Regions from separate parts of the Citrobacter sp. U14242 genome, predicted to be linked through region 3. Evidence: riboswitches for the same ligand, from Rfam matches in the RefSeq annotation. Region 3 holds a riboswitch; each other region holds the start of a gene.
What was found. A riboswitch is a leader RNA that binds a small molecule or an ion and turns the genes downstream of it on or off. The one in region 3 is predicted to bind cobalamin.
Positions count from the first base shown of each region.

Region 1: linked by a shared signal. The riboswitch ahead of ACLJXE_RS17215 (cobyrinate a,c-diamide synthase) and the one ahead of ACLJXE_RS11015 (ABC transporter substrate-binding protein) in region 3 are both predicted to bind cobalamin.
Region 2: linked by a shared signal. The riboswitch ahead of btuB (TonB-dependent vitamin B12 receptor BtuB) and the one ahead of ACLJXE_RS11015 (ABC transporter substrate-binding protein) in region 3 are both predicted to bind cobalamin.

Region 1 is NZ_JBKGLW010000010.1:34,034-44,424, forward strand. It holds gene ACLJXE_RS17185 (cobalt-precorrin-4 methyltransferase) at 1-735, opposite strand, end outside; gene ACLJXE_RS17190 (decarboxylating cobalt-precorrin-6B (C(15))-methyltransferase) at 728-1,297, opposite strand; gene ACLJXE_RS17195 (cobalt-precorrin-7 (C(5))-methyltransferase) at 1,287-1,892, opposite strand; gene cbiD (cobalt-precorrin-5B (C(1))-methyltransferase CbiD) at 1,886-3,025, opposite strand; gene ACLJXE_RS17205 (cobalt-precorrin-8 methylmutase) at 3,022-3,654, opposite strand; gene cbiB (adenosylcobinamide-phosphate synthase CbiB) at 3,665-4,624, opposite strand; gene ACLJXE_RS17215 (cobyrinate a,c-diamide synthase) at 4,621-6,000, opposite strand; cobalamin riboswitch at 6,088-6,263, opposite strand; gene pocR (transcriptional regulator PocR) at 6,596-7,507, opposite strand; gene pduF (propanediol diffusion facilitator PduF) at 7,710-8,519, opposite strand; gene pduA (propanediol utilization microcompartment protein PduA) at 9,045-9,326, shown strand; gene pduB (propanediol utilization microcompartment protein PduB) at 9,326-10,138, shown strand; gene pduC (propanediol dehydratase large subunit PduC) at 10,157-10,391, shown strand, end outside.
Region 2 is NZ_JBKGLW010000014.1:122,587-132,977, forward strand. It holds gene ACLJXE_RS21125 (L-ribulose-5-phosphate 3-epimerase) at 1-797, shown strand, start outside; gene ACLJXE_RS21130 (FGGY-family carbohydrate kinase) at 808-2,289, shown strand; gene oxyR (DNA-binding transcriptional regulator OxyR) at 2,546-3,463, shown strand; gene sthA (Si-specific NAD(P)(+) transhydrogenase) at 3,446-4,846, opposite strand; gene fabR (HTH-type transcriptional repressor FabR) at 5,038-5,673, shown strand; gene ACLJXE_RS21150 (YijD family membrane protein) at 5,689-6,048, shown strand; gene trmA (tRNA (uridine(54)-C5)-methyltransferase TrmA) at 6,128-7,228, opposite strand; cobalamin riboswitch at 7,344-7,541, shown strand; gene btuB (TonB-dependent vitamin B12 receptor BtuB) at 7,605-9,443, shown strand; gene murI (glutamate racemase) at 9,388-10,239, shown strand.
Region 3 is NZ_JBKGLW010000006.1:8,848-19,238, reverse strand. It holds gene prs (ribose-phosphate diphosphokinase) at 7-954, shown strand; gene dauA (C4-dicarboxylic acid transporter DauA) at 1,079-2,758, shown strand; gene ACLJXE_RS11020 (GNAT family N-acetyltransferase) at 2,867-3,382, shown strand; cobalamin riboswitch at 3,625-3,855, shown strand; gene ACLJXE_RS11015 (ABC transporter substrate-binding protein) at 4,066-5,118, shown strand; gene ACLJXE_RS11010 (FecCD family ABC transporter permease) at 5,184-6,248, shown strand; gene ACLJXE_RS11005 (ABC transporter ATP-binding protein) at 6,245-7,024, shown strand; gene ACLJXE_RS11000 (pseudoazurin) at 7,043-7,483, shown strand; gene petA (ubiquinol-cytochrome c reductase iron-sulfur subunit) at 7,508-8,059, shown strand; gene ACLJXE_RS10990 (cytochrome b) at 8,061-9,233, shown strand; gene ACLJXE_RS10985 (cytochrome c1) at 9,238-10,047, shown strand; gene ychH (stress-induced protein YchH) at 10,094-10,372, opposite strand.

The DNA.
Region 1 (10,391 bases), on a different contig from region 3:
GAGTTTGGAGTAGTGATACTCCGAGCCCAGGAAGTTACCGACCAGAATGAGCGCCGTTTTACGGATCCCTGCGTCGCGAACTTTGTCGCCAATATCTGCCAGGGTACCGCGCACGGTCTGGCTTTCCGGCCAGGTTGCCTTGTAGATAACCGCCACTGGCGTGGCCGCCGGGTAACCGCCTTCAATCAGACGCTCAGCAACCCGGTGGATGCGTTGGACGGAAAGATAAATCGCCATCGATGTCTGGTGACTGGCAAACGACTCCAGTTGTTCACGTTCCGGTACCGGCGTGCGACCTTCCAGACGGGTAATGATTAGACTCTGCGACACTTCCGGTACGGTATACTCGACGCCCAACTCTGCCGCCGCGCCCAGGAACGCACTAACGCCAGGCACCACCTGCCAGTCGATCCCTCGCTTGGTCAGCTCTTCGCCTTGTTCACGTACAGAGCCATACAAAGAAACGTCACCGGTTTGCAGACGCACGACGGTTTTACCGGCTTTCACACCCGCTTCCATCAGATCAAGGATCTGCTCCAGATGCAGTTCGGCGCTGTCATGACATTCCGCTCCGGCCGGGCAATACTCCAGTAATTCAGTGTTAATCAGCGATCCGGCATAGATAACCACCTGTGCCTGCTGGAGCAACCGGTAACCTTTGAGGGTAATCAGTTCACGATCGCCAGGACCTGCACCAACAAACCACACACTACGGGGATCAAAAATCTCAGACATGGGTTCCTTCCTTCTGACAGGCGATAACAAATACGGGGTTATTCGGTTTGAAATAGTGACCACTACCCAGCCTGGAAAGTGAGGAAACCTGCAGTTGCAGGCAATCCACACCCTGTATGCCAAGGTGGTCCAGATGAGCCAGAGCGGTGTTCAGGTTTTCCTGAAGGATAAATGTCATCACCAGTCGCCCTGCGGGATGTAACTGACGCATTGACCAGTCGATCAGATCGGTCAGATGGCCGCCGCTACCGCCCATGAAAATGGCATCGGCTTTTTCCGCAATCGTCATCGGCGCGATACCTGGAAAAATATCGATGTTTGCACAGGCAAAATGCTGACGGTTTTCGTCCAGCAATCTGAGCGCATCCGGATTACGCTCGATCGCCGTGATACGCAGCCCTGGATATTGCAACGCCGCCTCAATCGACACGCTGCCGGTTCCCGCGCCGATATCAATCAGATGGCTGGCGCGGTGTAATTCAAGTTTTGAGAGGGCGAGTGCACGTACCGCTTCTTTGGTCATCGGCACGTTCTCTCCACGTAGAAAAAGCTCATCTTTCATCGAGGATCACCACTGCATTCATGTCATAGTCGGCTGTAATTTTGCTCACAGGCAGGCAGTGGATACGCTCATTGTCCATCGCCAGGTTTTCGCCAATCACCATCCAGCGATGTCCTTTGCCTCTGGCAACCAACTGCTGCGCAATTTCACGCGGGCCACACAGCGCGTCGGTCACCATCGCAACCTTGTTATGTCGCGCCAGTTCATCAAAACAGACACTGCGACCATGGCTACTGGTGAGCCACATGTCGTTCATATCAATACCCGCTTGCGCACACAGATACTGAACGGCGCTAATACCAGGAATAATGCGCACATTTTCAATACCAAAATGCGCCACCATCCGCGTGCCAATGCCGTAGAACAGCGGGTCACCTGAGGCCAGTACCACCACATTTCGCTCCTGATGTTCGCCGATCCAATTCAATAGCTCCGGAATATTGGCACCAAGAGCAAACCGTTCACCGGCAAAATCCGGGAACTGCTGCAGATGTCGCTTGCCACCGACCAGCACATCGGCCATTGCAACCGCGTCGCGCGCCACTGGCGTCATCAAATGCAACCCAGCGGGCCCCATCCCAACAACCGTTAACATTCCATCTCCTCTGCGATCTCCGCGACCGGACGATTGCTGCCGAGGACCTGATTATCAAAAGAGAACATGATGGCGTCGCAGGTCGGAGGATTTTTCGTAAAACGCAAGGTTTGCAGGACGCGCATACAAATACGCTTCGCCAAATGGTTGTAAATGTGTTGAAAACCGTATGCTTCGATATGTTCCATCGCAGCTTCGGTCGTGTCACAGTCGCTGACCAGCGTCAGCAGTTCCAACGGCGCGCCAAGTAATGCGAGGTGAGCGACCAGCGTTTCCATGCGGGCATCCGCAATATGACTATGGGTATGGAAGATCCCTGCCGCGATTTTGATAAGTTTGCCGGGATGGCCCACCAGCACGATCTGGCGGAATCCCAGGCGCACCGCTTCTTCAATCATGTAACCGACAAAGTTGCTCATAGTGACCACAACCTGTGTGTCGAGCCCCATCTGTTCACGCACAAAACGTTCGCCGTGATTACCCGGTACCAGCACTACGCGATCCAGCCCTGCCGCGCGTTTGATCTCCAGTTCCAGCGATAACGAACGTTTCCAGCTCTCTTCCGACATCGGCGTAACAATGCCCGTGGTACCTATGATCGAAATACCGCCCAGAATCCCCAGGCGCGAGTTGTAGGTTTTTTGCGCCCTTTCTTCACCTTCAGGCGCAAAAATCTCAATTTTTGCCCCGCGATTTGGTCCAATCGCTTCACGTACTGCGGACTCAATGGTCTGACGAGGTGTCCGGTTAATCGCCGAACTGCCCACCGGCAAACCAATCCCTTTACGGGTCACCGTACCAACACCCTCACCGCCCTGTAAGACAATGTCTTTGCTATCGTCTAACGTCACGCGGGCAAAGATCAGCATCCCATGCGTGGCGTCCACGTCATCACCACCGTCTTTGCGGATGGCGGCAATCGCCTGCTGCCCTTCGATATGCGGTGACTCCACGTTCAGGCATAACGTCACCCCGGAAGGCGTCACAATGGAAACCTGATGGATCAGATGCTGGCGCAGCACCATCAACGCAGCGACTTTTGCCGCCGCCGTCGCACACGATCCCGTGGTGTACCCTTTACGCAGCGCTTTACCGTTGTGCCACACTGGCGTATCGAAGGACTGGTCGCTCATCGCGCCCCCTGCATGTGATAAAGCATGGCGTTGACGATAGCGGCAGCGACGTTGCTGCCACCTTTGCGACCTAATGCGGCAATGGCGGGCAGATGACTTTGTGTCAGTGCATCTTTCGACTCCGCCGCGCCAACAAATCCTACCGGTACGCCAACCACACCGCTGACGGCTGCATCATGTTCCAACAGTCGGAACAACGCGGTTGGCGCGTTGCCAAAGACAAACAGTTTTTCGCCCTCTTCCTTCACGGCAATGTCGACTGCAGCCATTGAACGAGTGATCCCCTGTTCTTTTGCTGCCCGTACCACACGTGGATCGCTGATGTAACAGCGGCATTCGCCACCGAATTTTGCCAGCAGGGTTTTGTTGATCCCGGAAAGCGCCATCGTGGTATCGGTATAAATCACGCTCGGGCGACTCAATGCAGCGCAAAACTGTTCCAGTACACCGCTGGAAAACCACAGAATGTCCAGCCAGTCAAAATCCGCGGTTGTGTGGATCACCCGCTTGATGATGGCTTCATGCAACGGACTGGCAAACTGATAATCCGGGCGAGTTTCACTGATAATCTCGCCAATGATGTCGAAACTTTTGGCCTCAATCGCTTGAGGTTGCTGGATATAGTGCATTTTGTTGTCCTCAGGCGACACCGACCCACAGCCAGCGCAGCGCAATAAACAGCGCCAGTGCCAGGGTCGATGCTACCCACATCAATCGAATCGTTTGGGAAATGTCGTCTACAGAAATGTCTCGTTGTTGATCGCCAATCCACGGTTTCTCAACGCGCTCGCCGAAGTAGTCATTAGGCCCCCCCAGACGAATACCTAATGCCCCTGCCACGGCAGCTTCCGACCATGCGCAGTTTGGGCTGCTATGGTTGTAGCGATCACGCCAGCCAATCTGCAAAGCACGTGCGCCGTCCTGGCGGCATAAAAACGCCGCCACACCCAGCAGCAACCAGCTCAGTCTTGCCGGAATAAAATTAGCGACATCGTCCAGACGGGCGCTAACCATGCCGATAGCACGGTATTTTTCATGTTTGTACCCCACCATTGAATCGAGGGTATTCACCGCTTTGTAGGCCATCGCCAGCGGCGCACCACCCAGTAAGAGGAAGAACAGTGGCGCGATGATGCCGTCAACGGTGTTTTCCGCCACAGTTTCCACCACGGCGCGGTTAATCTGTTTTGGTTGCAGCTGCGAGGTATCACGTCCCACAATCCAGGAGAGTTTTTCCCGACTTTCGGCAAGATTATTGGCACGCAATGGACGCTCGACATCCAGCGCAGCATTCGCCAGACAACGCCCTGCCAGCACGGTAAAGATCATCCACACCTCTACGCCCCATCCCAGCCACGGGTGAATAGAACTCGCCAGCGTCAACACCCCCCAGGAAACGCCCCATGTCACACCGACCACCACGATCCACATCACGGCACCACCGATTCTCAGCGTGCTATCACTATGGCAATAACGCCGAATGACTCGCTGGATTGCGGAGATAAGGTTGCCGATCCAGCGCACCGGGTGAGGCCAGTTCTGCGGATCGCCGATGATAAAATCCAGCAGCCAGGCAACGCACCATGCAAGTATCGTCATAGCGTGTTCCTCGCAGCGGCCAGCCAGTGATTGAGCATTTCGGGGCGCTGGGCAAAATGAACGTGCAGATAACTGGCGAAGGTATTTCCGACCTGCCATCCGCCTGACCAGGCCTGCAGCGTTTTGCCATCACGCACCTTGCGGCAATTCATCACTGCCGGGATTTCAGGGGTAAAATCGGAATAGTGGAATTCATGTCCGCGCAGGACTTCACCGGCCGTTGCCAGCAATGTTTGCTGCGTGGCTTGCGCCTCGCAGTAGCCAAACCGGGTCAGCCGTTTGCCCATTTTGCTGTGGCCGGGAATGATGTCCGCCATCGGCCAGATATCGCCATTGCTATCTTCCAGAGAGCTACCGAGGTACATCAGACCACCACACTCAGCATAAATAGCGACGCCACGCTGATGCGCTGCTCGCAATTGCTCCAGCATGGTGACATTACGGGCCAGGGCCGCAGCATGCAGTTCCGGATACCCACCGCCTAACCAAATCATCTGACAGTCTGGTAAACAGGTATCATGCAGCGGGCTAAAACGAACAATATTGAGGCCCGTACGCGCCAGTAACGTCATGTTATCCGGGTAATAAAAGTTGAACGCCTCGTCATCAGCAACGGCCAGCGTTAATCCTGCACCTGCGTCTGCAGCAGGCAGTGCGGGCCATTGACCGACAGGAAGGTTGTCTAACATGCTTAAGTTCAGCAGCGCGTCGATATCCAGCGTCTGTTCCAGCGTCGCGGCAAAATCCTGCCATGGCTGCTGGTTGATAACTGACTCACGAGCGGTAACCAGACCCAGATGACGCTCCGGGAGTGCGACGCCCTCCATGCGGGGAACATAGCCCAATACAGGCACGGAGCAATAACGCTCAATCGCAACTTTGAGTAGCTGGTAATGTGTTTCGCTGTTGACCCGATTAACAATCACGCCTGCAATGTTCAGACTGGGATCAAAATGCTGAAACCCCATCACCGTGGCAGCTATCGAAGTGGAAACCGCTTTGCCATCAACCAGCAAGATGACCGGGCAACCCAACTGTTTCGCCATCGCCGCAGTACTGCAGTAATCAGGGTCCGTTCCATAGCCGTCATACAACCCCATAACGCCTTCGATAACGGCAATATCCGCGTGCTGCATCTGCTCGCAAAATAAGGCATTCAGTGTAGAGGTGGGTAGCATGAAGCTATCAAGATTGCGGGAAGCCGTGCCGCACACCGCGGTGTGCCAGCCGGTATCAAGGTAATCAGGACCGACTTTGCATGGCTGGACGCGTAACCCGCGCTTTTTCATCAGGCTCAACAAGCCCAGCGTCACCGTGGTTTTGCCACAGCCGCTACCGGTACCTGCAAGAACAAACGCGTGAAAACTGGCCGCCATACCCTGATCCTGTTCAGGGTGGTAGGGGTGTATAGATACCCAGTCTCTCGACTGTATGCATCTGCGCAACCCACTTCCCACCGAAGTTGTTGGTAGTCACCGACAGGCAGGTCTTCTGGCTTAGCGTCGTCCTCGCCCGCCCTTCCCAATCTTGCGATCAGTGGTCTATACGGGGTCGTCAGCATCACAGCAGCGGGGGCTGCGGGGGATTCTCACCCCCTTCCCTACCACAAATGTGGCAAACCTGTCAGTTCAAGAGCCGATTTAATTTGGCTCTGTGTCTTGAGGCAAATTCACGACCTCATGACAATAATTCAAATTAATATCTTGCCGGGTACATTCAACCAATGTTATGGCCTCACCCCGTTTATTCACATGTTCATTTTTTGAATGAAAGCGTCATTAAAGAATAAAGAAAGTCTTTCACACAGACACTGTATCTCATCACAAAAATAAAAACTGGTGCAGTTTATCCCTCAAATACTATTATTTTGTTGCGCTATGACAATTTATTGACTGCTGTAGTTATTTTTCATTTTATAATGACTGACATAGCGTACGATATCAAAAATCGGCAATAGCAAATTATTGCTATTTAAGCTGTATCTTCAGATGAGATGACATTTATTTGCTGACGGAAAGCCTGCGGCGTAACCTGGTACGTTTGACGGAAAACTTTGCAAAAATAACTGGTTTGTGAGAAGCCTAAATTTCGCGCAATACTGGCAATGCTCCAGTCGCTATGACAAAGCAACTCTTTGGCACTCGCCATTCGCTGTTGATTTACCCATGCGTTAAATCCTATCCCCTGATATTTTTTGAACAATTTGCTGAAATAGTAAGGACTGAGATAAACGTGAGAGGCAACATCCTCCAGACGAAGCTCGTCTGATAAATGCGCATCAATATAACGCAAGGCTTTCTTCATTTTACTGTCATGAGGGTTCGGACTACGATTAGCCCGCACCGGCTCTGATTGTTGCGGATTGTCTTTGATTACGACGAAATTCAGTTGTTTTTTAAGACAATTTTCTACAATGAGCTTCAGCAAATCAGCTGAGGCAATAACCCGCGAATAGTCCATTTCCGGTACATTACGAAATTCACTCACCAGTTCGGGATCGGCTTGCCAACGGTCGTCCACGTTCAGAATATCCACCAGCCCCACGTCATTACTTAAGCGCACCTGACCACATAAGACAAACCCTACCAGATGTCCCGCAATGACCAGCGGAATAGAGAAGTCGGTAAGTCCGGCATGGCAGCGATAAATGCAGGGTTGATCGGATTTTGAAGCTTCCAGCCCCCCACAGCGATCGCTCATACGACATCGCGTACTATGTTGAGGATGCTGGCGCATCAACTGGCAAAAAGGAGTGAAATTAAAAAGCTCAGAAATTTCATCACCGTGAATATTGACAACCACAACAGCCAGACTGGTGGCCTGCGCAAAATCCTGTGCGATTTTATTAATGAGTTCTGAGTTCAGGGCGCTCGCAGAAATCATGATAAAACCTCTCAGTTAATTTATTGTTATAAATAAAACATATCATTTACACTCGCTTTTCATCTCGCTATCCAAAGCAATGATAAAAGGCGTATTCGAACATAACAAAAGTCTCCCATTCTTGGGAGACTTTTTAAGCGGTTCAGGAAACCTGATCACGAAAACAGTTATCACATTTCAAAAATAAACATTTTCCGTGAAGCTAACGCTCCTTTTCCTCAAGCTTACAGCTATTACACGGTAAGTTTTTGCCAATAAAGTAACGATAAATTGCCGCCCCCGCACAAGCACCAATGACAGGTGCCACGATCGGGACAATAAAGTAAGGAATATCACGCCCCCCAGTCATCGCGACATCCCCCCAGCCCGCCATCCATGCGAACAATTTAGGTCCAAAATCACGAGCCGGATTCATGGCGAATCCGGTAAGCGGCCCGGTAGATGCCCCAAGAACAGCAACCAGAATACCGATCAGTAGCGGTGCTAACGGCCCCCGGGGAATCCCATTGCCATCATCGGTGAGCGCCATGATCATCCCCATCAGAATGGAGGTAATCACAACTTCCACCAGTGCAGCCTGCCAGACGCTGAGTGCGGCGGCAGGATAAGTACTAAATATGCTGGCAAGCTGCAGACTTTCGAGGCTCCCCCGCACCATATGGTGGACGGTTTCATACTCGATAAACAAACTGCCATACAATAAATAGGCGAGCAGAGCGCCACCAAAGGCACCAGCCACCTGAGCAATAGAGTAAGGCAACACTTTACGACCAGGAAAACAGGCAAACAGCCACAGTGCTATGGTGATGGCGGGATTGAGATGCGCACCCGAGATCCCTGCTGTCAGATAGACTGCCAGTGAGATCCCCAGCCCCCATATAATGCAGATCTCCCACAACCCTAAACTGGCACCGGCTACTTTCAGGGCGCTCAGGCATCCAATGCCAAAAAACAAAAATAATCCGGTACCCAAAAACTCGGCAATACATTGCGCTTTTAGTGAATCGTTCATTGTGACACCTTCTAAGCAGAGTTCGTGTCTTTACCAGCGGTCTCCTTGCTGGCTCGTAGAATACTTCGAGACTTACTATAAAAAGCGATGTCGGCAAATTGTTGGCAACCTGAGGGCGGTATGTACGTCAAAATCGTGTTGTGATAGCAAATTCTTGTCATCACCTTTATAAAAACATGCCGACTAATGGAGTGAAACCTTATTAAAAGCATATTTATAAAATAATAAAATATTGCTCATGGCAGATTTTCATTTTCAAACAACCATCACAATTTCATTTTCATCGCATAGCAAATGATATTTATATTGTCACCTTTAAAAGTGTAAATATGGAATTAACAAAACCAATTTGTCATATTAACAATATTTTATAACCCATTAAAAAACAATGCATTACGATAGATCATGGCAATTTTATATCACCATATCCTCACTATTTTTTCACTCACACTTTCAAGTCAGCCATTCTTTTTCCTCGCTTCTTTTTATAGTCATGAAAATCGGGACAACCCAGGCGAGGTCTTTATGCAACAAGAAGCGTTAGGAATGGTAGAAACCAAAGGCTTAACTGCAGCCATAGAGGCCGCAGACGCAATGGTGAAATCAGCCAATGTGATGCTGGTCGGCTACGAAAAAATTGGTTCAGGGCTGGTAACAGTCATTGTTCGCGGTGATGTAGGCGCGGTTAAAGCAGCAACAGATGCCGGTGCCGCCGCCGCACGCAACGTGGGAGAAGTGAAAGCCGTACATGTGATCCCACGCCCTCACACCGATGTCGAAAAAATCTTACCGAAGGGAATTAGCTAATGAGCAGCAATGAGCTGGTTGAACAGATCATGGCGCAGGTGATTGCTCGTGTGGCAACGCCAGAACAACAAGCTACCCCTGAAAATACTCACCCAACACGAGAAACGGCTATGGCAGAGAAGAGCTGCAGTTTAACGGAATTTGTCGGTACTGCGATTGGCGACACCGTCGGTCTGGTAATCGCCAACGTAGACAGTGCCCTACTGGACGCGATGAAACTTGAAAAACGCTATCGCTCCATCGGTATCCTCGGCGCGCGCACAGGCGCAGGCCCACACATCATGGCCGCCGATGAAGCGGTAAAAGCCACAAACACTGAAGTCGTGAGTATTGAGCTTCCTCGTGATACCAAAGGCGGCGCAGGTCACGGCTCGCTGATTATCTTAGGCGGTAACGACGTTTCTGACGTGAAGCGCGGGATTGAAGTTGCGCTGAAAGAACTGGATCGCACCTTTGGCGATGTATATGCCAACGAAGCCGGACACATCGAAATGCAATACACGGCGCGCGCCAGCTACGCGCTGGAAAAAGCCTTTGGTGCGCCAATTGGTCGTGCCTGTGGCGTTATCGTCGGTGCCCCGGCCTCCGTTGGTGTACTGATGGCCGATACAGCGCTGAAATCCGCCAATGTTGAAGTGGTGGCCTACAGTTCCCCCGCGCATGGCACCAGTTTCAGCAACGAAGCCATTCTGGTCATTTCCGGTGACTCTGGGGCTGTGCGTCAGGCCGTCATCTCAGCCCGTGAAATCGGTAAAACCGTGCTGGCGACCCTCGGCTCAGAACCCAAAAACGACCGTCCGTCCTATATCTGATATCAGTGAGGCTGATTCATGAGATCGAAAAGATTTGAAGCACTGGCGAAACGCCCTGTGAATCAGGACGGCTTCGTTAAGGAGTGGATCGAAGAAGGCTTCATTGCGATGGAAAGCCCGAACGACCCTAAGCCGTCGATTAAAATCGTCAACGGTATGGTCACTGAACTGGACGGCAAATCCGTCAGTGAATTTGATCTGATTGACCACTTCATCGCGCGCTACGGCATTAACCTGGCACGCGCTGAAGAGG
Region 2 (10,391 bases), on a different contig from region 3:
GCGGTTTTGATTTTGTTGAAATGTCGGTGGATGAGAGTGAGGACCGGCTGGCTCGCCTGGACTGGTCCCTTGCGGACCGTATGGAAATTATCAGCGCCATTCAGAAGACAGGGGTACGTATTCCAACCTTGTGCCTCTCTGCCCATCGACGCTTTCCGTTTGGCAGTCGCGATAGTGATACCCGACAGCAAGCGCGAATTATTATGCAAAAAGCGCTACGACTGGCGCAGGATCTGGGGATTAGAACCATCCAGCTTGCCGGTTATGACGTTTATTATGAGCCGCAAAATGATGAAACTATTGCCTGGTTTGAAGATGCGATGGCTTGGGCGGCTGAACAAGCTGCGGCCGCACAGGTTATGTGCGCTGTGGAAATTATGGATACACCTTTTATTAACTCCATCAGTAAATGGAAATTGCTGGATGCCAAAATTAATTCTCCATGGTTTGCCGTTTATCCTGATGTCGGCAATCTAACTGCATGGGGCAACGAGTTGGAGAGTGAACTGGCAAAAGGTATTGATCGGATTGCCGCAATCCATCTTAAAGACACATTTCCAGTGACACCGGATTCCCCAGGGCAGTTCCGCGATGTTCCCTTTGGTGAAGGTTGCGTAGATTTTATCAAATTATTCAAAATATTACGCCAACTTAACTATCGGGGAACCTTCTTGATAGAAATGTGGACGGAAAAATCTGCAGAGCCATTACTGGAAATTATTCACGCACGCCAGTGGATAGAGAGCAAGATGCAGGCGGCTGGATGGTATGACGAGCGGTCGCTTATCGCCGGATAAGGAGAATACGATGGACCATTACTATATGGGCATTGATTTGGGCGGCACGGTTACCAAAGTGGGGCTCTACACTGCCGAGGGTAAGGAAATCACTGTGGCCGCCCAGACCTTACCATTATTGAGTCCGCAGGCGGGGTTTTGTGAACGTGATATGACAGACCTCTGGATGACAACCTGTGAAGTTATCCGGCGAGCGTTGACAGAGAGCCATCTTTCAGCGGAACAGATTCGCGGGATTGGTTTTTCCTCACACGGTAAGGGGCTTTATCTGGTCGATAAGTCAGGGCACCCGGTACGCAATGGTATTGTGTCCTCTGATTCTCGGGCCCAGCCCCTGGTGACTGCCTGGAAGGCGCAGGATATCGATCGTTTGGCTTATCCACGCAGTTTCCAACAACTATGGCCTTCTCATCCGGTCGCGTTGTTGGGGTGGCTGAAGCAGCATGAGCCAGAGAATTACGCACGCACGGGCTATGTTTTGATGGCTCACGATTACATACGTTACTGCCTTACAGCTGAATTTACCTGTGAAGAAACCAATATTTCGGGTAGCCAGTTATTCAATCTGCAACGTAATGAATTCGATCCTGAATTGTTCTCGCTATTTGGCATTGAAGAGATGATGGGGTGTATGCCTAAGGTGATCGGCTCCGCCGATCTGGCAGGAGTCGTTACGACAGACGCTGCCGTATTGTGTGGATTAAAACCGGGAACGCCGGTCTTTGGCGGCGTCTTTGATGTTGTTGGCGCAGCAATGACCTCCGGAGTGTATGACAATACGCAACTCAGCGCTGTTGCTGGAACATGGTCTATTGCCACCCGCGTTTTTGATAACATCATTCCGGCAGAATATCCGTATGTGTGGGGGAAATTCAGTATCCCTGGGCAATACTTTGCCCATGAAGGAAGCCCTACTTCTGCCAGTAATTTGACCTGGTTTATTGATCGTTTTTTCCCCGATTTACTGGACGATCATGACACGCTCAACCAATGGGCGGCTCGTGGCTACGAGAAACAGGACTGTATTCTATTTTTCCCCTGGTTGTACGGTTCAAACTACTGCGATTCATTGAGTGGTGGATTTCTCGGGTTAGGAGGCCATCACGATGTTGCGGATATGGTTTACGCAATCTATCAGGGTGTCGTTTTTTCGCATTTATTGCATCAGGACAAATTGTTGCAGCTCTGTGACGGCACGGAATCAATTCGTTTTACCGGGGGGCCAACGCATTCGCGTATTTGGATGCAAATGTTTTGCGATGCCAGTAATTTGCCGATTGAGATTGTTGATATTGAACAGTCCGGTTGCCGGGCGGCTGCAATGTGTGCTGCCGTGGGAACCGGTGATTATTCAGGTTTTGAACAGGCGATTAAAGCGGCCCTGCCGCCAGTGATTCGCCTGGAGCCGGATGCGGCGAAACACCGTATGTTGCGGAGCCGATTCGAACGGTTCAAACGTGTCGCTGATGCACTGAGCACGGTAGCAACGTAACAACAGCACATAGTTGTATCCATCCAGCCTGGTATTAAGCCGGGCTTTTTTACGCAAAAAAAAAGCGGACCAGAGGTCCGCAAATGTTCACGTTGGCTTTAGTTATTTCGAGTATGAGAACGGACAGGCGCTTCAAGGGTTAAAGGGTACCGTTCCGTTTCTGTGGTGCATTATTAAACAGAAAGCTTGATAGGGATAATCGTTCGTTGCTATGCTACCTATCGCCATGAACTATCGTGGCGATGGAGGATGAATAATGAATATTCGTGATCTTGAATACCTGGTGGCGCTAGCCGAGCATCGTCACTTCCGGCGAGCGGCGGACTCCTGCCACGTCAGCCAGCCAACGCTTAGCGGACAAATCCGCAAACTGGAAGATGAGCTTGGCGTTATGCTGCTGGAGCGTACGAGTCGTAAAGTACTGTTCACTCAGGCAGGTTTACTGCTGGTGGATCAGGCGCGTACCGTGCTGCGCGAGGTCAAAGTGCTCAAGGAAATGGCAAGTCAACAAGGCGAGACAATGTCTGGCCCGCTGCACATTGGTTTGATCCCGACAGTGGGGCCATACCTGTTGCCGCATATTATCCCTATGTTGCACCAGACCTTCCCGAAACTGGAAATGTACCTGCATGAAGCGCAGACGCATCAGCTGCTGGCGCAACTGGATAGCGGTAAGCTCGACTGCGTAATCCTGGCGTTGGTCAAGGAAAGTGAGGCGTTCATTGAAGTGCCGCTGTTTGATGAGCCTATGATGCTGGCGATCTATGAAGATCACCCATGGGCAAACCGTGACTGTGTGCCGATGTCAGATTTAGCAGGTGAAAAACTGCTGATGCTGGAAGATGGGCACTGTCTGCGCGATCAGGCGATGGGCTTCTGCTTTGAAGCAGGTGCTGATGAAGACACCCATTTCCGGGCAACCAGTCTGGAAACGCTGCGCAATATGGTTGCGGCAGGTAGTGGCATTACCTTACTGCCTGCACTAGCCGTTCCGCCAGAGCGTAAGCGTGATGGTGTGGTCTATCTGCCGTGCATTAAGCCGGAACCGCGCCGTACTATTGGCCTGGTGTACCGTCCGGGTTCGCCGTTACGCAGCCGTTATGAACAGCTGGCAGAGGCCATCCGTGGGGCAATGGATGGCCATTTCGACAACGCGTTAAAACAGGCGGTTTAAGCCGTTTAGCGCGGCTACCCGATAGGCTTCTGCCATGGTTGGGTAGTTAAAGGTGGTGTTAACGAAGTACTCGATGGTGTTACCACCACCTTTTTGCTCCATGATCGCCTGACCGATATGAATAATTTCGGCTGCGCGTTCCCCAAAGCAATGGATCCCCAAAATCTCTTTGGTTTCGCGATGGAACAAAATCTTCAGCGTTCCGACACTCATCCCGACGATTTGTGCGCGAGCCAGATGTTTAAACTGGGCGCGACCGACTTCGTATGGGACTTTCATTGCCGTTAGCTGCTGTTCGGTTTTACCGACGGAGCTGATTTCAGGAATGGTATAAATTCCGGTCGGAATATCTTCGATCAGGTGCGCGGTAGCTTCACCTTTAACCAGTGCCTGAGCGGCGATACGTCCCTGATCGTAGGCTGCGGAGGCCAGGCTTGGGTAACCGATCACATCGCCAACGGCATACACATGCGGCAGTGCGGTCTGATACATGCTATTTACTTTTAGCTGCCCGCGACTGTCCGTTTTCAGACCAATATTCTCCAGCGCTAACGAATCGGTGTTACCGGTACGACCGTTGGCGTATAGCAGGCAATCGGCTTTCAGTTTTTTACCGGATTTCAGGTGCATGATGACGCCGTCATCGCAGCCTTCAATCTGCTCATACTCTTCGTTATGGCGAATAACCACGCCACTGTTCCAGAAGTGATAAGAGAGCGAATCGGACATCTCCTGATCGAGGAATGCCAGCAGACGATCGCGGGTGTTGATTAAATCAACTTTTACGTCCATCCCTCTGAAGATCGATGCATATTCGCAGCCAATCACGCCTGCGCCATAAATAAGAACATGACGAGGTTCGTGATGCAGGCTGAGGATAGAATCACTGTCGTAAACGCGCGGGTGCGAAAAATCGACGTCAGTCGGGTGGTAGGGGCGCGAGCCGCAGGCAATCACAAACTTATCTGCGGTGAGTGTTTCCACTGTACCGTCGTGACATTCCAGAGCAATGGTGTGTTCGTCAACGAAACGGGCATTTCCCTGCAGAATTTCACAGTGGTTACGTTCGTAAAAACCTTGCCGCATACGCGTTTGCTGATTAATGACGTTATCAGCATGGTTGAGAATATCGGCGAAAGAAGAACGAAGAAGTCGGGAATGGTCGCTGTAAAGTGGGTTCTGATTGAATTCGATAATACGGCTGACTGCGTGGCGGAGCGCTTTCGACGGGATTGTGCCCCAATGGGTACAGCCTCCGCCGACGTTATGATAGCGCTCAATAACCGCGACGCGCGCTCCTTGCTTAACCAGACCCATCGCAGCGCCTTCGCCGCCGGGACCGGAACCTATTACTATTGCATCGTAATCGTAGGAATGTGACATGGTCAGGCTTACCTGTTCTTATACATAAAAGCAACAGAATAGTAACATCGTTGTTGGGATAACCCAATTATCGTTGTGCTTTTTTGCGAAGTCGAAGCACAAACTGCGCGTAAACAATCATTCACAAAGCCATGCCAACCGCCTAATCTCTGGTATAGTGCCAGCAAGGTATGTGGAAGGATTCAGACATCGTGATGGGCGTTAGAGCGCAACAAAAAGAGAAAACCCGGCGTTCGCTGGTCGAAGCCGCATTTAGTCAACTCAGCGCTGAGCGTAGTTTTGCCAGCCTAAGTTTACGAGAAGTTGCTCGTGAAGCGGGCATTGCGCCAACCTCGTTTTATCGCCATTTCCGCGATGTGGATGAGCTCGGCCTGACGATGGTGGATGAGAGTGGTCTGATGCTGCGCCAGTTGATGCGTCAGGCACGTCAGCGTATCGCCAAAGGCGGTAGTGTGATCCGTACCTCGGTCTCAACATTTATGGAGTTCATCGGCAACAATCCCAACGCCTTCCGTTTATTATTGCGCGAGCGTTCGGGCACCTCTGCAGCGTTTCGTGCAGCGGTTGCGCGTGAAATTCAGCACTTCATTGCGGAACTTGCGGACTATCTGGAACTCGAAAACCATATGCCTCGCGCGTTTACTGAAGCGCAAGCCGAAGCCATGGTAACGATTGTGTTCAGTGCCGGGGCAGAAGCACTGGATGTTGGCGCTGAACAGCGTCGGCAACTGGAAGAGCGGTTGGTATTGCAACTGCGCATGATCGCAAAAGGCGCATTTTACTGGTACCGCCGTGAACAAGAGAAGATGACGCACCACTCCGAGTAACGAGAAGGACGAGCAATGAAACAGTCAGGTCAAGATAAAGGTACGCTGCTGCTGGCGCTGGTTGCCGGCTTATCGATCAATGGCACATTCGCGGCGCTGTTTAGCTCCATTGTGCCATTCTCTGTATTCCCGATTATTTCGCTGGTGTTGACGGTTTATTGTCTGCATCAACGTTACCAGAATCGCACCATGCCTGTGGGGCTACCGGGCCTGGCTGCAGCCTGTTTTATTCTCGGTGTTCTGCTGTACAGCACCGTTGTACGTGCTGAATATCCGGATATTGGCTCTAACTTCTTCCCGGCGGTACTGTCGGTGATTCTGGTGTTCTGGATCGGCTTTAAAGTGCGTAACCGTAAGCAGGAAATCGCGGAATAAGATTTGTAGGCCGGGCAAGCAAAGCGCGCCCGGCACAGCGCCGGATGGCAGCGTAACCGCCTATCCGGTCTACAAAAAGTTATTTCGCGGTCAGTAATACGCCGCACTCCATATGGTGCGTATACGGGAACTGATCGAACAGCGCCAGACGTGAGACAGTATGCGTCTGGATTAATGTTTCCAGGTTCTTACACAGCGTCTCCGGGTTGCAGGAGATGTACAGAATCCGCGGATACGCCTGCACCATTTTCTCCGTTTCGCTGTCCAGTCCGCTGCGCGGTGGGTCAACGAAAATGGTTTCACACTGGTAACTCTTCAGATCGATGCCCTGCAAACGGTTGAATTCGCGAACACCGTTCATTGCCTGCGTAAACTCTTCGGCTGCCATACGGATAATTTGTACATTATCAATATGGTTAGCTGCGATGTTGTACTGGGCTGCAGCAACGGACGGCTTGGCGATTTCGGTGGCCAGTACGCGGTTGAAGTTCTGCGCCAGCGCTAATGAAAAGTTGCCATTACCGCAGTACAGCTCCAGCAGATCGCCCTTTGAACCTTTGGTGACATCAATCGCCCATTCCAGCATCTGAATGTTCATCGCAGCATTCGGTTGCGTGAAACTGTTCTCAACCTGGCGGTAGATAATCTCTTTGCCCGCGACAGGTAAACGTTCGTCGATATAATCCTGATCCAACTCGATTTTAGTTTTGGTCGCCCGGCCGATCAGGTGCACATTCAGGTTTTGCGCCCGTAGCGCATCCCGCAGCGCTTCGGCTTCCTGGCGCCACTCATTATCCAGTTTTTTATGGTACAGCATGGATATCACTGCCTGATCGCTCAGGGTGGTAAGGTAATCGATCTGGAACAGTTTGTGACGCAGGACGTGGTTGTTGCGTACACCTTCAATCATTGCCGTCATCAGCGTATTGATAAGCTCACTGGCCGCCGGAAAGCTGTCGACACGAATACGGTTTTTCGTTTGGCTGTCGAACATGATGTGGTACAGGTCGTCCCCGTCATGCCACAGACGGAACTCGGCACGCATACGGTAATGGCTAACCGGTGAGCGGAACACTTCCGGAGCCTTTGTAAAAAATGGCGTCATTAAGTTCTGCAGACGCACCACTTTTTCAGCTAGCTGTGCGTCGTACTGTTCTGTCGGAAGGTGTTCGGGGGTCATGATGCGTCCTGAAAAATAAAAGTACGCGGGGATTGTAGGGATTGCTCATCAGATGTCCAGTTATTGATGATTTACGATATTGTGATATCCGGTCTGGACAGTAGGTTGTAACAAACTGTAGCATCCGTTTTCCGGTCCTGTGAGTTAAAAGGGAATCCAGTGTGAATCTGGAGCTGACGCGCAGCGGTAAGGAAAGGTGAAATGAGAGCGTAAAGCAGACACTGCCTGTGGGTGGGAAGTCTTCATTTCTTTTTATTCGGTATCCAGAATAACCTTCCAAGCCCGAAGACCTGCCGGCTAACGTCGCATCTGGTTTTCACTATCGCGTACTATCGGTGGACCTGCGGCATCCTTCTTATATTGTGGATGCTTTACAATGATTAAAAAATCGTTGCTGTTGACGGCGCTTTCCGTTGCGGCATCTTCTGGTTGGGCGCAGGATGCTAGCCCAGATACTCTCGTCGTTACTGCCAACCGTTTTCAGCAGCCTCTAAGTGCAGTACTTGCACCCATCACCGTCGTTACACGTCAGGACATCGATCGCTGGCAATCTACCTCGGTAAACGATGTACTGCGTCGTTTGCCTGGTGTTGATATCGCACAAAGTGGCGGCATGGGGCAAAACTCGTCTATTTTTATTCGCGGCACTAACGCCAGCCATGTTCTGGTTTTGATAGATGGTGTGCGTCTTAATTTAGCGGGAGTTAGCGGCTCAGCCGATCTTAGCCAGTTCCCGGTATCGCTGGTGCAACGTATTGAGTATATCCGCGGGCCGCGTTCCGCTATATATGGTTCGGATGCGATTGGCGGCGTGGTGAATATCATTACTACGCGTGAAAAACCAGGGACGGAATTGACCGCTGGCGTGGGAAGCAATGGGTATCAGAATTACGATATCTCAACCCAACAACAGCTTGGCGAAAATACGCGTGTCACGTTGATGGGCGATTATGCCTACACCAAAGGCTTCGATGTCGTGGCCTACGGTAGCACTGGCGCACAGGCTCAACCGGATAAAGACGGTTTCTTAAGCAAGACGCTGTATGGCGCACTGGAGCACAACTTCTCCGAGACATGGAGCGGGTTCGTTCGTGGTTATGGTTATGATAACCGCACAGATTATGACTCGTATTATTCTCCTGGCTCGGCTCTACTGGATACCCGACAGCTTTATAGCCAGAGCTGGGACGCTGGGTTACGTTTTAATGGCGAGCTTATTCAGTCACAACTGGTTTCGAGCTACAGCCACAGTAAAGACTACAACTATGATCCGAACTATGGCCGCTATGATTCCTCGGCCACGCTGGATGATATGAAGCAATATAATGTTCAGTGGTCAAACAGCATAGTTGTTGGCCACGGTAATATTGGTGCAGGTGTGGACTGGCAAAAGCAAACTACGGAGCCAGGCACTGGGTATGTTACGGACGGTTACGACCAACGTAATACTGGACTCTATTTAACGGGATTGCAGCAGCTTGGTGACTTCACCTTCGAAGGTGCAGCACGTAGTGATGACAACTCCGAGTTTGGTCGTCATGGTACATGGCAAACCAGTGCCGGATGGGAGTTTATCGAAGGCTATCGTTTCATTGCCTCTTATGGCACATCTTACAAAGCGCCAAATCTGGGTCAGTTGCATGGCTATTACGGCAATGCAAACCTTGATCCCGAAGAGAGTAAGCAGTGGGAAGGGGCGTTTGAAGGGTTAACATCAGGTGTTAACTGGCGCGTGTCGGGGTATCGCAACGATATCGATGACATGATCGACTACAACACCCACACTCAGAAGTACTACAACGAAGGCAAAGCGCGTATTAAAGGTATCGAAGCGACTGCAAACTTCGACACCGGGCCGTTGGCGCATACGCTTAGCTACGACTACGTGGATTCGCGTAATGCGATTACCAACGAGCCATTGGCTCGGCGTTCTAAACAGCAGGTGAAATACCAACTCGACTGGCAGGTCTATGATTTTGACTGGGGCCTGACATATCACTATCTGGGGACGCGATACGATACGGACTACGTTACTTATCAACCGGTAAAAATGGGCGGTGTGAGTTTGTGGGATCTGGCAGTGTCATATCCGATCACCTCACAGCTGACAGTTCGTGGTAAAATCGCCAACCTGTTCGATAAAGATTACGAGACAGTTTATGGCTACCCAACTGCAGGACGGGAATACACCTTGTCTGGCAGCTACACCTTCTGATTCACGTCCCACCGTGCTGGTGTTTGATTCCGGCGTCGGTGGGTTGTCGGTCTACAATGAGATCCGGAATCTCCTGCCGGATCTCCACTATATATATGCTTTCGATAACGTCGCCTTTCCTTATGGTGAGAAAAGCGAAGAGTTTATTGTGGAGCGTGTTGTTGAGATTGTTACCGCAGTTCAGCAACGCTACCCCCTCGCACTTGCGGTTATCGCATGCAATACCGCCAGCACGGTGTCACTCCCCGCATTACGTGAAAAGTTCGCTTTTCCGGTTGTCGGTGTGGTGCCCGCGATTAAACCCGCGGCGCGCCTCACGGCGAATGGTATTGTAGGACTGCTGGCGACGCGCGCGACGGTGAAACGCTCGTACACACACGAATTGATAGCACGGTTTGCTAACGAGTGTCAGATAGCGATGTTGGGATCCGCTGAGTTGGTGGAACTGGCAGAAGCGAAGCTGCACGGTGAGCCCGTCTCGCTGGAAGAACTGCGCCGTATTCTGCGACCGTGGCTGCGGATGTCGGAACCCCCTGATACGGTGGTCCTTGGATGCACCCATTTCCCTCTATTACAGGAAGAGCTATTACAAGTCCTCCCGGAAGGGACGCGACTGGTGGATTCCGGTGCAGCGATTGCGCGTCGAACGGCCTGGCTATTAGAACACGAAGCGCCAGATGCAAAATCAGCCGATGAGAATGTGGCATTCTGCACGGCCATGACCACAGAGGCTGAACAATTATTGCCAGTGTTGCAGCGCTATGGCTTCAAAACGCTCGAAAAACTGGCGATTTAGTCTGTTTTGGTGAAAAAGTACGCACTCGGAAAATTATTTTAAATTTCCCCTTGTCAGCCTGAAATAACTCCCTATAATGCGCCTCCACTGACACGGAACAACGGATTACACGCCGCCGGGTCAGCGGAGTTCTACTAAGAATCTCGTAGAGA
Region 3 (10,391 bases):
CTTCTCGTGCCTGATATGAAGCTTTTTGCTGGTAACGCCACCCCGGAACTAGCACAACGTATTGCCAACCGCCTGTACACTTCACTCGGCGACGCCGCTGTAGGTCGCTTTAGCGACGGCGAAGTCAGCGTACAAATTAATGAAAATGTACGCGGTGGTGATATTTTCATCATCCAGTCCACTTGTGCCCCTACTAACGACAACCTGATGGAATTGGTCGTTATGGTTGATGCGCTGCGCCGTGCTTCCGCAGGCCGTATCACCGCCGTTATCCCTTACTTCGGCTATGCACGTCAGGATCGTCGCGTACGTTCTGCTCGTGTACCGATTACCGCTAAAGTCGTCGCGGACTTCCTGTCCAGCGTTGGCGTTGACCGCGTCCTCACCGTTGACCTGCATGCTGAACAGATCCAGGGATTCTTTGATGTGCCGGTTGATAACGTATTCGGTAGCCCGATTCTGTTAGAAGACATGCTGCAGCTGAATCTGGACAACCCGATTGTGGTTTCTCCGGACATCGGTGGCGTCGTGCGTGCCCGCGCTATCGCTAAGCTGCTGAACGATACCGATATGGCTATCATCGATAAACGTCGCCCACGTGCGAACGTTTCTCAGGTGATGCACATCATTGGTGACGTTGCAGGTCGTGACTGCGTGCTGGTTGATGACATGATCGATACTGGCGGTACGCTGTGTAAAGCAGCTGAAGCGCTGAAAGAACGTGGTGCCAAACGCGTATTTGCTTATGCAACTCACCCGATCTTCTCAGGTAATGCGGCAAACAACCTGCGCAACTCAGTAATTGATGAAGTCGTTGTCTGTGACACCATTCCACTGACCGACGAAATCAAAGCACTGCCGAACGTGCGTACGTTGACCCTGTCGGGTATGCTGGCCGAAGCGATTCGTCGTATCAGCAACGAAGAATCCATCTCTGCCATGTTCGAGCATTAATCGAGCCCGGCTCAAAAACCCGCTGCGGCGGGTTTTTTTATCTGTAACACTTATTTGTATGACTTATGCCTCCTTCACCTGCCATTTAGTTGACAGATGATGCGCTCATGGATGAAACATTATTGTGAATAAATTATTTTCCTCACATGTGATGCCTTTCCGCGCCCTCATCGACGCTTGTTGGAAAGAAAAGTATACCGCCTCACGTTTTACACGTGATCTGATCGCCGGGATAACCGTTGGGATCATTGCGATTCCGCTGGCAATGGCACTGGCAATCGGTAGTGGCGTTGCACCACAGTACGGCCTGTACACCTCGGCCGTGGCTGGGATTGTTATCGCCCTCACCGGGGGCTCACGCTTTAGCGTATCAGGCCCTACCGCCGCCTTCGTGGTGATTTTGTATCCGGTATCGCAACAGTTTGGGCTGGCAGGCCTGCTGGTCGCCACGCTAATGTCCGGGATATTCCTGATCCTTTTCGGCCTCGCTCGCTTTGGCCGCCTGATCGAATATATTCCCGTGTCAGTCACGTTAGGCTTTACATCGGGTATTGGTATTACCATCGGTACCATGCAGATTAAAGATTTTCTTGGTTTACAGATGGCCCATGTCCCGGAGCACTACCTGCAGAAGGTCGGTGCACTGTTTATGGCATTGCCAACCATCAACTTCGGCGACGCCGCCATTGGCGTAGTCACGCTGGGGATCCTGATTTTCTGGCCACGGCTGGGGATCCGTCTGCCTGGCCACCTTCCGGCGCTGCTGGCAGGCTGTGCGGTAATGGGTATTGTTAACCTGAGCGGTGGGCATGTCGCTACTATCGGTTCCCAGTTTCACTACATACTGGCCGATGGTTCGCAAGGTAACGGTATTCCGCAGTTGCTACCCCAACTGGTATTACCGTGGAATATGCCAGAATCAAACTTTACGCTAAGCTGGAGCTCATTACAGGCGCTGCTACCTGCCGCCTTCTCGATGGCGATGCTGGGGGCGATTGAATCCCTGCTGTGTGCCGTCGTGCTCGATGGAATGACAGGGACGAAGCATAAAGCCAATAGTGAACTGATTGGTCAGGGCCTGGGTAATATTGTCGCCCCGTTCTTTGGTGGTATTACCGCCACCGCCGCGATTGCCCGTTCAGCGGCTAACGTTCGTGCCGGCGCAACGTCGCCAATTTCTGCGGTCATTCACGCGATTCTGGTGATCCTTGCACTGCTGGTGCTGGCCCCGTTGCTCTCCTGGCTACCCCTTTCGGCAATGGCTGCCCTGCTGTTGATGGTGGCGTGGAACATGAGTGAAGCACATAAAGTTGTGGATCTGCTGCGCCACGCGCCGAAAGACGACATCATCGTCATGCTGATGTGTATGTCTTTGACGGTGCTGTTCGATATGGTTATCGCTATCAGTGTCGGTATCGTACTTGCCTCCCTGCTGTTTATGCGCCGTATTGCGCGCATGACGCGTCTGGCACCGGTCAACGTAGACGTACCAGACGATGTACTGGTACTGCGCGTTATTGGCCCACTTTTCTTTGCCGCAGCAGAGGGACTCTTTACCGATCTCGAATCTCGCCTCGAAGGAAAACGCATTGTGGTACTGAAATGGGACGCAGTACCGGTACTGGATGCAGGCGGTCTGGACGCCTTCCAGCGTTTTGTTAAACGCCTGCCGGAAGGTTGTGAGTTGCGTATCAGTAACCTGGAGTTCCAGCCGCTACGCACCATGGCGCGCGCGGGTATCCAACCCATCCCTGGTCGTCTGACGTTCTTCCCGAACCGCGATGCCGCACTGGCAGATATTTAATCATACTATGTTACCGGCTTGCGAAGGCTTGCCGGTAACACTTCTCTTCTGTAAACGTGTCTGAGTTGCTATTATCCAGTTTCCCTGGTTCTGATGATATCTGCAACGATGAACGCTGATACTGCATTTATATTCCGTGAAATAACTGAGGCTGATATTTCGGCCGTTCAGTCGTTTATTATCCACCATTTAAATCTCTATTTTAACGCTAACCGACCGGAACCTGAACCGCATGCAGATGTATTAAATCTGCGCTCACACTACCTCCATCAGCCGCGAAATCTGTTGCTCGGCGCATGGAATAACCGACAGCAACTTATCGCTACGCTGGCGGTCTGCCAGTACGATGACCGAATACCGGCACTGCGTGGACGCTATCAATTATCCTCAACCGCAGAAATTTGTCGCTGCTATGTCGCACAGGAATATCGTCGGCAAGGCATAGGCAGCCAACTTGTCCTGCTGGCGGAACAATTTTGTGACCGACAACAATATAAAACACGCTATCTGCACACCCACCATTTTTTACCTGGTGGCTATCAATTTTGGTTGCGAAATCACTTTACCGTCTATTTTGATGAAGGTGGCGAACAGCAAATCGTGCACATGGAAAAATATCAATAAAAATGTGACATCGCGCAAATAATTAAATATCACGATAAAATTCGTTATTAATCGTGCTCAGTTCGGCAAAGAAAACATTAATTGATCAACATCAAACAATTCTCATTTAGTTTATCGACATTTGTGCTTTTCACATAATTAATGTCATAAGTACAAAAGCAACAGATTGATTTCATTGAATTAAAAACTGAAAGTGGCATCACCCCTACTTATTCAAGCGGTTGACGGGGCTATTCGATACCGATAGAGTCCCCACCGACAGTATTTCAGAATCTATTTATCATTTTGAAACGGAATATGGTGCGGATTATTTTAATCTTATGCCATAGCTGCCCCCGCAACTGTAAGCGGAAACTGAATATCACTGTGTCGTGGATTATCCACGACAGGTCACTGTAAAGAACGCATTTATGGGAAGGCCGATATTCAGATTGCCGCGAGCCAGGAGACCTGCTGTCAAGGTTGTATACATTGAGTGGACGGGATGGTCCATGGGGTGATTTATTTGACGAATGAATAATATAATTTCTGAACAAATTGGCAACAATATGTTTTATATTCATATTATCTTGCCCGCCGTTCACGATTAGATGTCATCTATCGTCATGTGCCTGTCCCGAATTTATGGAACGAAATGAACCATGACCAGACGTTCAGATTCTGGCATGAACGGGACAACGCTAATGCACGCAAAAATAACTTCTGCTTATTGCAAACTTTCACTTCTGGCACTGACTGGCGCAGCACTCTTCCTGACCAGCAATATGGCTTCTGCGGCTAAAACAGAATATCCACTAACGATCAAAAACTGTGGCAGGGATATTACCTTTAATCATGCGCCAAAACGCGTGACTACCGTTGGACAAAACAGTACTGAAATTCTCTATTCCCTGGGTCTGGCCGATCGTGTTGTTGGGACATCACTGTGGTTTAGCCCGGTATCTGAACAGTACAAAGCGGCGAATGACAAGATTGCGGTCATTGCGCAAAACATCCCGAGTTTCGAAGGGATTATTGCGAAAAAACCGGATCTGGTGGCCAGTCAGTTTGAATGGCAGATTGGCCCTGCGGGCACAGTTGCCTCTTACGAACAATTTAGCGAATTACACGTTCCGGTTTATACCGCCCCGGCCGATTGCGCCAAAGACAACGAAGACGGCGGTGACGGCGTGCGTAAGAGCATGTTTGATATTGCCATGGTCTATCAGGAAATTGCTGACCTGGCGAAAATTTTTGATGTACAGGACAAAGGCGATGAACTGATTGCCAGCCTGAAAGCACGTGAAGCCGCCGCGAAAGCTAAAATTGCCGGTATGGACAACCCGGTATCTGCCGTCTTTTGGTTCTCCAGCGCTGACCTGCAGCTTGATCCCTATGTCGCCGGGAAATTTGGCCCCGCGGCGTGGATAGCGCAATCTCTTGGGGTGAAAAATGTCATTGATTCTGCCGAGGAGTGGCCAACAGTAGGTTGGGAAACCATTGCCAAAGCCAACCCATCGGTCATCGTCCTCGGCGAGATGGGCCGTCGCCGCTTCCCGGCCGATGACTGGAAAGTCAAAATGGAATACCTCACGTCCGATCCTGTTACCCGGCTGATCCCGGCAGTGAAAGAAAACCACCTGCCGGTAATCGACGTGCAGACCATGAACGCGGGTATCAGAACCATTGACGGGCTGGAAAAACTCGCCGATGCGCTGGTGCAATATGGCCTGGCGCACCCTCAGACGACTCACTAACTCTCGTCGCGCGTTATGCCTTATGCGGGCATAGCGCCTTTTCGTACTCCGGGAAGTCGTAAACAATGAGCGAATTACGCAGGACGCGTCATGCCATGAGCCAGCTTGCCAGCCGGACGCTATTCCACACGCTGTGGGTCAGCATGGTGATGTGCGGCGTCCTTCTGGCGGGCATTTCAATCGGTGAGACGGTTATCCCGTGGCAACATGTCAGCCATACGCTGGCAAACCGCTTGTTTGATACACAGTATGCGGTAGATGCGCTTGATGCCGGGATTATCTGGAACTACCGCCTGACCCGTGCGCTGGTTTCCGCCTGCTGCGGAGCCTGTCTGGCGATTTCAGGCGTGGTTCTCCAGTCGCTGCTGCGCAATGCGCTGGCCGAACCTTACCTGCTGGGTATTTCTGCCGGAGCCTCAACGGGTGCGGTGCTCATCGCCCTGACCGGACTTGGCGCAGGGATCATTTCCATGTCGCTTGGCGCGTTTATTGGCGCGCTGACGGCATTTCTGTTTGTCGCGCTATTGGCGATGGCGGCAAGGGGCAAAAGCGGCTCGGCCACCACGCAAATCATTCTCGCCGGGATTGCCAGTTCGCAGTTGTTCAATGCCATTACCTCACTCATCATTACGCGTTCAGCCAATGCCGAACAGGCTCGGGGCATCATGTTCTGGCTGCTGGGCAATCTCAGCGGGGTACGCTGGCCGGATGTCGTGCTGGCAATCCCTACTGCGCTGATTGGCATTGTCGTTTGCTTTTGCTACGCCCGCCATCTGGATGCTTTCTCGTTTGGCGCGGAATCGGCGGCATCGCTGGGCATTCCCGTTAAACGCACCCGTGGCGTACTGATTGCCACCGTGACAGGGATGACGGCCATCATGGTGTCAATCGTCGGCGCCATTGGCTTTGTCGGACTGGTCATTCCCCATGCTGCGCGATTACTGGTGGGAAATCAGCACCATCGCCTACTGCCCGTCAGCGCACTTATTGGCGCCATTTTCCTTATCGTCGCGGATGTTATTTCACGCACCTTACTTCCAGGACAGGTCCTGCCGATCGGCGTGATTACCGCACTGGTCGGCGCACCGGCATTTGCCATCATTTTGATACGAGGGAATCCGGGGAAATGACCGCTAATCCTGTGATAAACGCCCAGCATCTCTACTGGGAGGTCAAAGGCAAAGCCATCGTCAATGATGTCTCTTTTCAGGTATCGCGCGGCGAGTTTGTCGGCATTATCGGCCCCAATGGTTCCGGGAAAACGTCGCTGATTTCGCTCCTGGCAGGTTTACTGAAACCCTCTTCCGGGCACGTCACGCTAAATCATCAGGATATTCGTCGCTATTCACGCCGCCATCTGGCGCAAAAGGTGGCACTGGTTGAACAACAGGCTGAAACCAGCGAGCGTCTCACCGCCATTCAGGCGGTTTCGCTTGGTCGCACGCCATGGCTGAGCCTGCTGTCGCCGTGGTCGAGGAAAGACGACGACATTGTGCAGACGATGCTGGAGAAAGTCTCCCTACAAAACATGCAGCATCGCTGCTGGCATACCTTCTCCGGCGGAGAGCGTCAACGTCTGCACATCGCCAGAGCGCTGGCACAACAGCCGCAGGTACTGCTGATGGATGAGCCGACAAACCATCTTGATATCCAGCATCAGATTGGCCTGCTCAATCTGGTTAAACGTGAAAAACTCACCGTCATCGCCGCCCTACACGACCTGAATCATGCGGCGATGTTCTGCGATCGCATCATGGTGATGAAGGCCGGACAGCTGGCGATGCAGGGACGTCCTGCCGCCATTTTTACCCGTGAAAATCTTAATAGCTGGTTTGGGATCGACGCGATTGTCGAACACGCCCCCGACGAAGCGAACTGTTTTATCCGTTACCAACGCCCCGCGTAAACACCGAAAGGAACCGCAATGAAACGTGTTAAGCAAATTTTGCAAATCTTATGCCTGTTAGCCTTCACCTCGACAGCTTTTGCACAAACCTACGAAGTGCTGATGAAAAACCGCGGTACAGGCGGCCCGATGGTTTATGAGCCGGACTATCTGGCGATCCAGCCAGGTGATAGCGTGAAGTTTATCCGCAAACATAAGAGCCACAATGCCGCATCAATTGCCGAACTCTCTCCCGCCGGATACCCCGGTTTTATCGGCAAAATCGATGAAGAAATTGAAGTGAAATACGACAATGCAGGTTTCTACGGTATCAAATGTTCACCGCACTACGCGCAGGGCATGATCATGCTGATTAAAGTCGGCGACGCCGTTTTACCCGACAGCTACCGCGCGTTCAAAGCCCCTGGTCTTGCCGATAAGCGTTTTCAGGAAATTTATACCCGCATCGATAAACAGTAACGCCGTCATAAAGGGAGAATAACGGTGGTGGATAAAAAAACGCTTAGCGAAACAATCCAAACTCAGCGACGCGATTGCCTGTGCAAGCTGACGACATTTGTCGGCGCAGCGGGCGTGACCGCCGCCGTCTGGCCACTTATTTCCGCGCTGGGTCCGGATGATAAAACTGTGGCGGAAAATGAACCTGTTGATGTCTCCCTCGCTGGCGTAACGGCAGGCCAGACGGTGAAACGTATCTGGCAGGGAAAACTGATCCTGATTCGCCACCGCACGGCGGAGGAGATCGCCGCGGCGCGGCAAGCTGATCTGCGTTTACTGGCCGATCCACAAGCGGATAGCGAGCGGGTGGCAGCGGCACATCCACAGTGGCTGGTCGTACAAGGTTACTGCCCACATGCTGGTTGTGTCCCCTATGCCAACCCCAACGGACAGGGCTGGGTCTGCCCGTGTCATGGTTCCGAGTTTGATACCTCCGGGCGTGTAACGCGAGGCCCGGCCACAGCGAATCTGGCCATCCCTGACTTTAGCGTGTCGGCTGACGGCCTGAGTCTGCATATTGGTACGAAGGATGCCTGAGATGAAATCCGCTTATCCGTCCCCCCCCTGGTATCACCTGCAGTTTCGTCTTCCAGTCCCCCGCTCAGTCGCTGGCGTGTGGATCTTTGCTGTCGGTCTCATATTGCTGGTCATGCTGGGCGTGCAAATGCTCTCCGGTGTTGTGCTGGCTATGTTCTATGTGCCTACAGCGGGCTCCGCTTTTGACTCTATTGTTCATATTCTGCGTGCAGTCAGACACGGTGAGTTGGTGCGCAATCTGCATGCTATTGGCGCATCGCTTTTTTTCTTCGCCTGTTATCTGCATATTTTCCGGGCAATGTATTACAACGTCTACCGCAAACCCTATCTGAAGATGTGGGCAATCAGCGTGACGCTGTATGTGCTGTTGATGATTACCGCGTTTCTCGGCTATAGCCTGATTTGGGGGCAAAAAAGCTACTGGGCCGCTACGGTCATCACCAGTTTCGCCCGGGCAGTACCGTTTATTGGCGATACGCTATATACCTTTTTGGTCGGTGGCTATATGCCCGGCACGCCGACATTAGGCCGTTTTTATGTCCTTCACTTTATCATCCCCTTCGCCATTGTCGTGGTCACGATATGGCACATCCGTACCGTCCAGTCGGCTTTTGCCCACGCACGGAAGAAAACATTTTCGCCCAAAGAGTCCCGGCGTTTGTTGTTCGATTTTCGCATCACCGAAAACGATACTATCAAACTCACCCTCTTTTTAATGCTGTTTGCCTGGTTTCTGTTTTTCGCGCCGCACTATCTCAGCAGCGCCGATAACTTTATCCCGGCAGACCCAACACTCACACCGGCAATTGTCGCGCCTGAATGGTACTTCCTGCCTTTCTTCTCCATTCTGCGCTGCTTCCCCAATGAACTGGCAGGCATCACTGCGATGTGCGCTGCGGTACTAATTTTCTATTTTCTTCCCTGGCTGGATACGTCACACGCACGGTTTCGCAATAACAGTCGGCTGGTTAAAGCCATTTTTTGGCTTTGGGTCGCCAATGCGCTCTTTCTGGGCTGGTTGGGCTCAAAAGCATTGGTCGGACCGGACTTAGTTGATGGTTTTAGCGATGACGATGGCTGGACACGCGCGGCGTCTCAGCTTTCAACATTTATTTATTTTGCATGGTTTCTGCTTGTGCTGCCGTGCCGACGTTTACTGGAGCGACAGGACTGACATCATGGCGCGATTTTTAACCACTGTAACTCTGACTCTGGCTCTTTTCTTTAGCAACGCGATTTACGCACAGCGCCCCACCGCGCAGACATGGTCGTTTAGCGGCGTGAACGGTAAACACGATAGCGAACAACTGCGACGCGGGCTGCAGGTATATGAAGAGAAATGCCGGGCCTGTCACGGTATGAAATATCTCACTTTCAAAACGTTGACTAAAGCAGGAGGGCCGCAACTCAGTGAGGCGGAAGCCAAAACACTGGCCAGCGGCTACGTCTTCGCGACAATTGAAGACGACGGCCAACCCGGCGAACGGGAAGGCAATCTGAACGATATTTTCGCGTCACCTTATCTGAATGAACAGGAAGCAAAATACCTGAATAATGGCGCGCTACCGGTTGACCTGAGCTATATCGTTCGAGCGCGAACTTACGACCGTGGGTTTCCGCGATTTTTACTGGATGCGTTCACCCCCTACACCGAGCAAGGCGCTGATTACGTTTATGCGCTGCTGACCGGGTATGCAACCGATGACCCGGAGATGAAAACCAACCGTTTTTTCCCTGGCAGGATGATTAATATGCCCAAACCGCTGGCTGACAATGACATCACCTGGGCTATGCAAACGCATGCTCCCCAAACGGAAGAACAGTACGCACGAGATGTCACCGCGTTTCTGGCGTGGGCCGCTGACCCGCAGCTTGAGAGCAGAAAACATCAGGGAACGGTCGTTATGGGATATCTGGTGATTATGCTGACGCTATTAGCACTGTTACAGCGCATGCGATCCCGCTCGCGCAGCAACGAGAAAAACTAACGACCAGTCAGCGAAACGCTGGCTGGTCTGCAGATTATGTCAGCACTTAGCTGTGGCGTTGGCTATCATTACGACGGCAGCGTTTGTCGTAATGACGAACCCACCAATAACGGTCGCTGATTTGTTCATGTCCCCCGACGCGGGCACCCGCCAGCCAAAGGACACCGCCAACAAAAATACTGAGCACGGCACCATGTGCGAAAAACTGTGGCAGATTAAATTGCGGCAACTGGTTTAAAATAGAATAACCAACACCACCAACCATCACCACCAACCCTAAAGCCATGAGCACGTTACCGAGTAACGAAGCGTTTTTGCGTTTCATGTGTCACCTCCGGAACTTT